One region of the Lentzea sp. JNUCC 0626 genome, then DNA from elsewhere that is predicted to be linked to it. Evidence: riboswitches for the same ligand, from Rfam matches in the RefSeq annotation. Region 1 holds a riboswitch; the other holds the start of a gene.
What was found. Region 1 has a riboswitch for cobalamin ahead of metE (5-methyltetrahydropteroyltriglutamate--homocysteine S-methyltransferase). Riboswitches for the same ligand answer to the same signal wherever they lie in the genome.

Region 1 (4,195 bases):
CCACGACGACTTCTTCGAGCTGGCCGACCTGATCTTCCGGGAGCCGGCGAACAAGAACGTCGGCTGGATCTTCACCCAGGACTTCATCGACCGGCTCGTCTCCGGCGACGCCGACGCACTCGCCCGGTACAAGCGGGTTCTGAAGATCCGGGCGGTCCTCGGCAAGGGCTACATCTGGAAGGTCGACACCGTCAACGACCTCCAGACCGAGAGCTACAAGGCGAACGGCCTGGCCAACAAGGCGTCCAACCTGTGCTCGGAGATCACGCTGTTCTCCGACGAGGACCACTCGTACACCTGCGTGCTGTCGTCGCTGAACCTGGCCACGTACCGCGAGTGGGAGGGCACCGACGTCGCGTTCACCGCGACGGTCTTCCTCGACGCGGTCGCCGAGGCGTTCCTGCGCCGGGCCCGTGAGATCCGCGGCCTGGAGCGGGCGATCCGCTACACCGAGAAGGCCCGCAGCCTGGGCCTCGGTGTCATGGGCTACCACGACATGCTCCAGCAGCGGATGATCGCGTTCGAGTCGCCGGAAGCCCGCGAGATCAACAAGGCGGTGTTCGCTTCGATCGCCGAGCAGGCGAACCGGGCCTCGGTGTGGATGGGTGAGGTCGCCGGAGTTCCCGAGTGGTGCGTCGGGCGGCGCAACAGCCACCTGATGGCGGTCGCCCCGACGATGAGCACCGCGTTGATCGTCGGCGGCACCAGCCAGGGCATCGAACCGTTCGTGGCGAACGTCTGGAACCAGACCACCTCGGCGGGTGAGATGGCCCGGGCCAACCCGAACCTGGTCTCGTTGATGAAGGAACGGGACGTCTACACCAGCGAGACGATCGACGACATCGTCGACAACGACGGCTCGGTGCAGCACGTGGACTGGCTGAAGGACGAGGAGAAGTCGGTCTTCAAGACTGCCTACGAGATCGACCAGGAAGTCATTCTCACGCAGGCCGCCGACCGGCAGCGGTTCATCGACCAGTCGCAGTCGCTGAACCTGTTCTTCAACGCGGACGCGACCCCTCAGGAAATCAGCCGCATTCACAAGAAGGCGCTGCTGGACCCGTACATCAAGAGTCTTTACTACATGCGTTCCCGGGCGGGCGTGCAGGCAAGCAAACAGAGGAGATGAGAATGAGTGAGCAGAGTGCCGTGATCGAGGCGGCGGGTCCGGTGGCGACGGAGGGCTCCGCCGACGCGGACTTCGCGATCGACTGGGACGACGACGACATGGAAGTGGGCCTGACCTGCCGCATGGAAGAGGGCTGCGTGACCTGCGAAGGCTGACCCTGGCGGCCACAGCTGCACGCCGGTGCCTGGTGCGGAGGTCGACGCCTCCAGGTGGTGCCGCTCTGGTCCGTGCGCCTTCGGCCACAACGCGGGCAGGTTTTTCCTCTGGCGGGCGGCAAGTTAGGTACCTAACTTGCCGCCCGCGGCGGCGTTAGGTCGCCTGTACCAGTTTCCTGAGTCTCCCTGGCTGGGCCGAGGACGGGCTTGCGGGCGGATGCTGTCGAACGTGCGTGGTGACCACTCGCCACCGATCAACAGCATGCGGTTCAGGTGGTCGAGCACTCGCTGGACTTTCCTCGTGTCTGGTTTTGTTGGCGTGTCGAGGCTCTTGCGGCGAACGCGGAGACTGTAAGTGGTTTCGGTGTCAGTGGAGCTGCCTCCCCAGCCGGTGCTGGTAGCGATGTCCCAACCGCGTTGGCGTCGCATCTGTGCGGCGAAGGCACGCAGGTCGTGGATCTTGCAGCCGCAGTTCAGGCGCAGACTTTTGCCCACGTAGGTGGCGCGGTCATTGGGTTCGCGGTCTTGAGGGACCAGCTGACCGAGTGCCAGGTGGGGGCTTGCAGTCCGGCGAGACCCCTGTGCAGGCGCTACGGCGGGAGTTGCGCGAGGAAGTCGGCCTCGTCGTCGACGATGATCCGCCGCGTGTCTGGCGTCAGGAGGTGCTGTCGCCCAGGTACGCCACGGACTGCAGGTGGTAGACGTTGGCTGAGATAGCCGGCTATCGAGGTGCTGACTTGTTCTCCCCGCGCGACCTCGCCTCGCCGGTCGCGACCTTGCTCACCGAAGAAGTTCCGGCTGAGCCGCTCTTGCTCGGGTTGTGAACAACTGGTTCCCATGGGCTGGGACAAGACCTAGAAATCGAGCGGTCCTGTACCGCTACAGTGAGTGTGCAGCTGGTTCGGCCGTCGCGAGTTCGTGGTGGTGGTCGAGGCAAGAGGGAATCCGGTGTGAATCCGGGACTGCCCCGCAGCGGTGAGTGGGAACGACCGCCGTCTGCCTCTTCGAGAGGCGAGCACTGAGCCGGGAGGCTTGGGAAGCGACGGCCAGTAGGAACCCGGCGCGAGCCGGAACGCCCATGAGTCCGAAGACCTGCCCGCTGTGCATCCACGACCGTGGGTGCAGGCCGAGACCTCGCGGGTGGGTCGGTGGCGAAGCACGGCCCGGTCAACGGCCGTGGTTTGTCGCGCGCTCCTTTCCGCAGGTCCACGTGGACTCGCGAAGGAGAGCCCCGTGACCCAGACCGTTCCGTCCAGCCGTGCCACCGTCCACGGCTATCCGCGCCAGGGTGCGCAGCGGCAGTTGAAGAAGGCGATCGAGTCCTACTGGGCTGGTCGCAGCGATGCCGATGCCCTGCTGCGTACCGCGCGTGAGCTGCGGTTGCAGAACCTGGCGGAGCTGCGTGACGCCGGGATCGACGAGGTTCCGAGCAACTACTTCTCGTTCTACGACCACGTGCTGGACACGGCCGTGCTGTTCGGTGCGGTTCCGGAGCGGCACCTGGCCGCGGTTCCCGACGCCACGACTCCGGCAGGTCAGCTGGACCGCTACTTCGCGATGGCTCGCGGTACCGCGGAGGCGCCGCCGCTGGAGATGACGAAGTGGTTCGACACCAACTACCACTACCTCGTGCCCGAACTCGGCCCAGACACCACCTTCACCCTCGACGCGAGCAAGCCGCTCGCCGAGTTCGCCGAAGCGTTCGCCGAGGGTGTGACGACGCGGCCGGTGCTGGTCGGGCCGGTCACGTTCCTGTTGCTGGCCAAGGACCCGACGGGCACCGAAGGCTTCCGGCCACTGGACCTGCTGGACCAGCTCGTGCCGCTGTACGCGGAGCTGCTGGGCAAGCTGCACGAGGCAGGCGCGGAGTGGGTGCAGATCGACGAGCCCGCGCTCGTGACCGACCAGCCGGCCGACGTGCTGGCCAAGGTCGCGGAGACCTACGCGCGGCTGGCCGCCGCACCTGCGCGCCCGAAGATCCTGGTCGCGACGTACTTCGACCGGCTCGGGGACGCGTTGCCGGTGCTGGCGAAGGCTCCTGTCGAGGGGCTGGCGCTGGACTTCACCGGTGATGCCGCGGCCAACCTCGACGCGCTCGCGTCCGTGGGTGGGCTGGGGGACAAGCGGCTTGTCGCCGGTGTGGTCAACGGGCGCAACATCTGGGCCGCGGATCTCACCGCCGCGTTGAGCACCCTCGGCACCCTGCTCGGGCTGGCGGGGTCGGTGGACGTGGCGGCGTCGTGTTCGTTGTTGCACGTGCCGTACGACGTGACGCTGGAGAGCGATCTCGACACCGAGATCGCGGGCTGGTTGTCGTTCGCGCGGCAGAAGCTCGAGGAGATCGTCACGCTGCGACGCGGGCTGACCGAGGGCCACGCCGCGATCAGCAACGTCCTGCACGTCAACCAGAGCCGGTTGGCGTCGCGGGCGGCGTCGCCGATCGTGAAGGTGCCCGCGGTGCGTGAGCGGGTCGCCGCGGTCACGGCCGCGGACCTGCGGCGCACCAGCGCGTACGGCACGCGGGCGAAGGCTCAGCACGAGCGGTTGAACCTGCCCCAGCTGCCGACCACGACCATCGGCTCGTTCCCGCAGACGCAGGAGCTGCGCAAGGCCCGTGCCGAGGTCCGGTCCGGGAAGATCGACCAGGCCGCGTACCAGGAGGCGATGCGCGCCGAGATCCGGTCGGTGATCGCCGAGCAGGAGAAGATCGGGCTGGACGTGCTGGTGCACGGCGAGCCCGAGCGCAACGACATGGTGCAGTACTTCGGCGAGCAGCTCACGGGGTTCCTGGCCACGCAGCACGGCTGGGTGCAGTCCTACGGCACGCGCTACGTCCGGCCGCCGCTGATCGTCGGCGACGTTTCCCGGCCCGCGCCGATGACCGTCGAGTGGTCTACCTACGCGCAGAGCC
Region 2 (4,195 bases), 2.5 Mb from region 1:
CAGGATCTTCTGCACGTCCTCGGACTCGTGCAGACCTGCTGCGGCAGCACGATCCCAGCCCGCGTCCTCCATCGCCTGGACGAGCGCGCGCGCCTCTTCCTCAACCGCGTCAACGTCTTCGCGGCCGGTGGTCGTGAGCCCGAGCGCTTCCCGCAGGCCCGGCAGCGCGGCGACCTGACCGCCCCACATCTGCCGTGCCTGCAACATCGCGAGCACGAGGTTGACGCGGACGGACCCCGTCGGCGCCTCGCCGAGGATGTGCAGGCCGTCGCGGATCTGGACGTCCTTGACCTCGCACAGCCAGCCGTCGACGTGCAGGATGAACTCGTCGAACTCCGCGTCGTGCGGCCGGTCCTCCATGCCGAGGTCGTGGTCGAGCTTGGCGGCCTTGATCAGCGTCCAGATCTGCGCGCGGATCGCCGGCACCTTGGCCGGGTCCATCGCCGAGATGTTGCCGTACTCGTCCAGCAACTGCTCCAGGCGCGCGATGTCGCCGTAGCTGTCGGCGCGGGCCATCGGCGGCACCAGGTGGTCGACCAGCGTGGCGTGCGCGCGTCGCTTGGCCTGCGTGCCCTCGCCCGGGTCGTTGACGAGGAACGGGTAGATCAGCGGCAGGTCGCCGAGCGCCGCGTCGGTGCCGCAGGACGCCGACATGCCGACGGTCTTGCCGGGCAACCACTCCAGGTTGCCGTGCTTGCCGACGTGCACGACGGCGTCGGCACCGAAGTTCGACTCGACCCACCGGTACGCGGCGAGGTAGTGGTGCGACGGCGGCAGGTCCGGGTCGTGGTAGATCGCGATGGGGTTCTCGCCGAACCCGCGCGGCGGCTGCACGATCACCGCGACGTTGCCGGACCGCAGCGCGGCCAGCACGATCTCGCCGTCCTTGGACTTGCTGCGGTCGACGAAGAGCTCGCCCGGCGCCTCGCCCCAGTGCTCCTGCATCGACTCGCGGAAGTCGTCCGGCAGCGTCTCGTAGAACTCGCGGTAGTCGGCCGCGGCGATGCGGATCGGGTTGCTCTCGAACTGCTCCTGCGTGAGCCAGTCCGCGTCCTGACCACCGGCGGCGATCAGCGCGTGGATGAGCTTGTCGCCGTCGAGTTCGTCGACGCCCGGCAGCTCGTCGCCGATGTCGTACCCGTGCTCCTGCATGGCCTTCAGCAGCCGGACGGTCGACGCGGGCGTGTCGAGGCCGACGGCGTTGCCGATGCGCGAGTGCTTCGTCGGGTACGCCGACAACATCACGACGATCTTGCGTTCGGCGACGGGGATGTGGCGGAGACGGCCGTGCCGCACCGCGATGCCCGCGACGCGCAGCGCCCGTTCGGGGTCGGCGACGTAGACGGTCAGGCCGTCCTCGTCGATCTCCTTGAAGGAGAACGGGACCGTGATGATCCGGCCGTCGAACTCCGGGATCGCGACCTGGGTCGCGGTGTCCAGAGGAGACAGTCCGTCGTCGTTCTCGTCCCACGTCTCGCGGCTGGAGGTGAGGCAGAGTCCTTGCAGGATCGGCACGTCCAGCGCGGCCAGCGCGCCGACGTCCCACGCGTCGTCGTCACCGCCGGCGGACGCCTTGGCGGGGTTCGTGCCACCCGCCGCGAGCACCGTGACGACCAGCGCGTCGGCCTTGCGGAGCGTGTCGAGCAGCTCGGGCTCGGCGGTGCGCAGCGACGAGCAGTAGACCGGCAGCGGCCTGCCGCCCTTGGCCTCGATGGCGTCGCACAGCGCGTGCACGAACGAGGTGTTCCCGGCGACGTGGTGCGCGCGGTAGTAGAGCACCGCGACCGTCGGACCTTCGGCCTTCGGTTCATCCCGCTCCAGCACACCCCACGTGGGGGTAGCCGTGGGGGCCTCGAAGCCGTGGCCGGTCAGCAGCACGGTGTCGGAGAGGAACTTGTGCAGCTCGGTGAGGTTCGCCGGGCCGCCGTGCGCGAGGTAGAGGTGCGCTTCGGCACACACGCCACCGGGCACCGTCGACAGCTCCATCAACGCCGCGTCGGGCTGCATCTCGCCACCGAGCACGACCACGGGCAGCCCGCAGGCCAGCAGCCAGTCGAGCCCTTCCTCCCACATCCTGCGGCCACCGAGGATGCGCACGACGACCAGCTCAACACCCTCCACGAGTCCGGGAAGGTCGTCGACGGTCGTGCGTGCGGGGTTGCCGAGCCGGTACTCGGCACCGCTCGCACGCGCCGACAGCAGGTCGGTGTCGGAGGTCGACAGCAGCAGGATCACGCAGGGCTCCATCCCTCGTGGGGTCCTCGCCCCAGATTGCGGGTCACGGGCGAAGCAGAGTTCCTGACTCCCAGCCGGTTCGGCCGGTCACAGTGGCGGGACCGCGCCGGATTCGCACCGGCTTCCTCCTGCGCTTCGTCGTTCGAGCTCACCCTAACCGGCGGGTTACAGTCCGACCTATGCGTAGTCACCCGGATGCCTGCCCCGGCGCCGTCGAGCTGCACGCCGCAGCCGACGGTGGGCTGGCCCGCATCCGGGTGCCGGGCGGGACGCTCTCCGCTGCTCAGTGGGACGTCGTGCGGGCTGCGGCTGCCGAGCTCGGTTCGGGTGCGATCGAGCTGACCTCGCGGGCGAACCTCCAGCTCAGGGGCCTGGCGGACGGCGTGGAGCTGGGTGCGCGGCTGGCTGCGGCGGGGTTGCTGCCGTCTTCGACGCACGAGCGGATGCGCAACATCATCGCGGCGCCGCTGGAGGACAACCAGGGGCTGGTCGACGAGATCGACGCGGCGCTGTGCGGGGACGCTGCGCTGGCGGACCTGCCGGGGCGGTTCCTGGTGACGGTGGGGCACGCGGTGAGCGGGCTCGGCGGAGACTTCGGCCTGGTCAGCACCTCGGAGGGCACCGTTCTGCTGCTCGCGGGCCGCGACACCGGCGTCCGCGTCACCGATCCCGTCGACGCCGTCCTGTCCGCCGCCCGCCTCTTCCAGCAACTGCGCGGCACGGCCTGGCGCCTGTCCGAAGTGGACGACGGTGTGCGAAAGATCACCGCCCACTTCGGCACCTTCGACGCCCCGCGCATCACCCCGGCTGTGACCCCTGTCGCACCTTCACCGTTGACCCCGGGCGTCCCGCTCGGCCGCCTCGGCGCGGCGCAGCTGCCCGGCGTCGCCCTGCGCCTGACCCCGTGGCGCAGCCTGGTCGTGCCCGCCGGCACCGACACGTCCGGCCTCATCACCGACCCGCGCTCCCCCTGGCACGGCGTCAGCGCCTGCACCGGACGCCCCGGCTGCGCGAAGTCGCTCTCCGACGTACGCGCCGATGTGCGCGCTTGGCTCGATATGCCCCACCACACACACGGGCCAGGCCGGGTACCCCCAATTTCGATTCTAGGGAGCAGGTCCGACAGTCCGGGCGCTGTGCACTGGTCGGGTTGTGCCCGCCGCTGCGGCCGCCCGGCGGGCGATGTGATCGAGTTCGTCGCGACCGGCGACGGCTACGAGGAGATCCGTTGACGCAGTACATCAAGGACGGGGCGGAGATCTACCGCCAGTCCTTCGCCACCATCCGCGCGGAGTCGGACCTCAGCGGGTTCCCCGACGACGTGGCGCGGGTCGTCGTGCGCATGATCCACGCGTGCGGCATGACCGACCTGCCCGCCGACGTCTCGTTCTCGCCGAACGTCGTGCGCAACGCGCGCGCAGCACTCCAAGCAGGCGCGCCGATCTTGTGTGACGCCAACATGGTCGCGTCCGGGGTGACGCGCCGGCGGCTGCCGAAGGACAACGAAGTCCTTTGCTACCTCCAAGATCCGCGCACCCCGGAACTCGCCAAGACCATCGGCAACACGCGCAGTGCCGCCGCCCTCGAACTGTTGCAGGACCGGTTCGACGGCGCGGTGATCGCGATCGGCAACGCGCCCACGGCGTTGTTCCACCTCCTCGACCTGATCGCCGCCGGCGCACCGCGCCCGGCCGCGATCCTCGGCATCCCGGTCGGGTTCATCGGGGCCGCGGAGTCCAAGGAAGCTTTGGCCGCAACGGATCTCGAGCACCTCGTGGTGCGGGGACGGCGCGGCGGCAGTGCCATGACGGCGGCGGCCATCAACGCGATTGCGAGCGAAGAAGAGTGACTTACGCCCCAGCTCGATGGCTGGAGCGTCCACCGAGCTCACGCTCGGCAGTTCCTGCTTCTTCATCCTCGGGAAGGAGGAGGTTGCGACAGTTGCCTCTGCGGTTGACAC

Region 2: linked by a shared signal. The riboswitch ahead of cobN (cobaltochelatase subunit CobN) and the one ahead of metE (5-methyltetrahydropteroyltriglutamate--homocysteine S-methyltransferase) in region 1 are both predicted to bind cobalamin.

Annotation. Positions count from the first base shown of each region.
Region 1 is NZ_CP171635.1:1,749,627-1,753,821, forward strand. Features, by position in the region: gene JNUCC0626_RS07850 (ribonucleotide reductase N-terminal alpha domain-containing protein) at 1-1,129, shown strand, start outside; gene JNUCC0626_RS07855 (hypothetical protein) at 1,132-1,284, shown strand; gene JNUCC0626_RS07860 (NUDIX domain-containing protein) at 1,716-1,985, shown strand; cobalamin riboswitch at 2,165-2,398, shown strand; gene metE (5-methyltetrahydropteroyltriglutamate--homocysteine S-methyltransferase) at 2,518-4,195, shown strand, end outside.
Region 2 is NZ_CP171635.1:9,873,157-9,877,351, reverse strand. Features, by position in the region: gene cobN (cobaltochelatase subunit CobN) at 1-2,235, opposite strand, end outside; cobalamin riboswitch at 2,272-2,407, opposite strand; gene JNUCC0626_RS46560 (hypothetical protein) at 2,415-3,467, shown strand; gene JNUCC0626_RS46555 (precorrin-8X methylmutase) at 3,464-4,084, shown strand; gene JNUCC0626_RS46550 (RNA-guided endonuclease InsQ/TnpB family protein) at 4,147-4,195, opposite strand, start outside.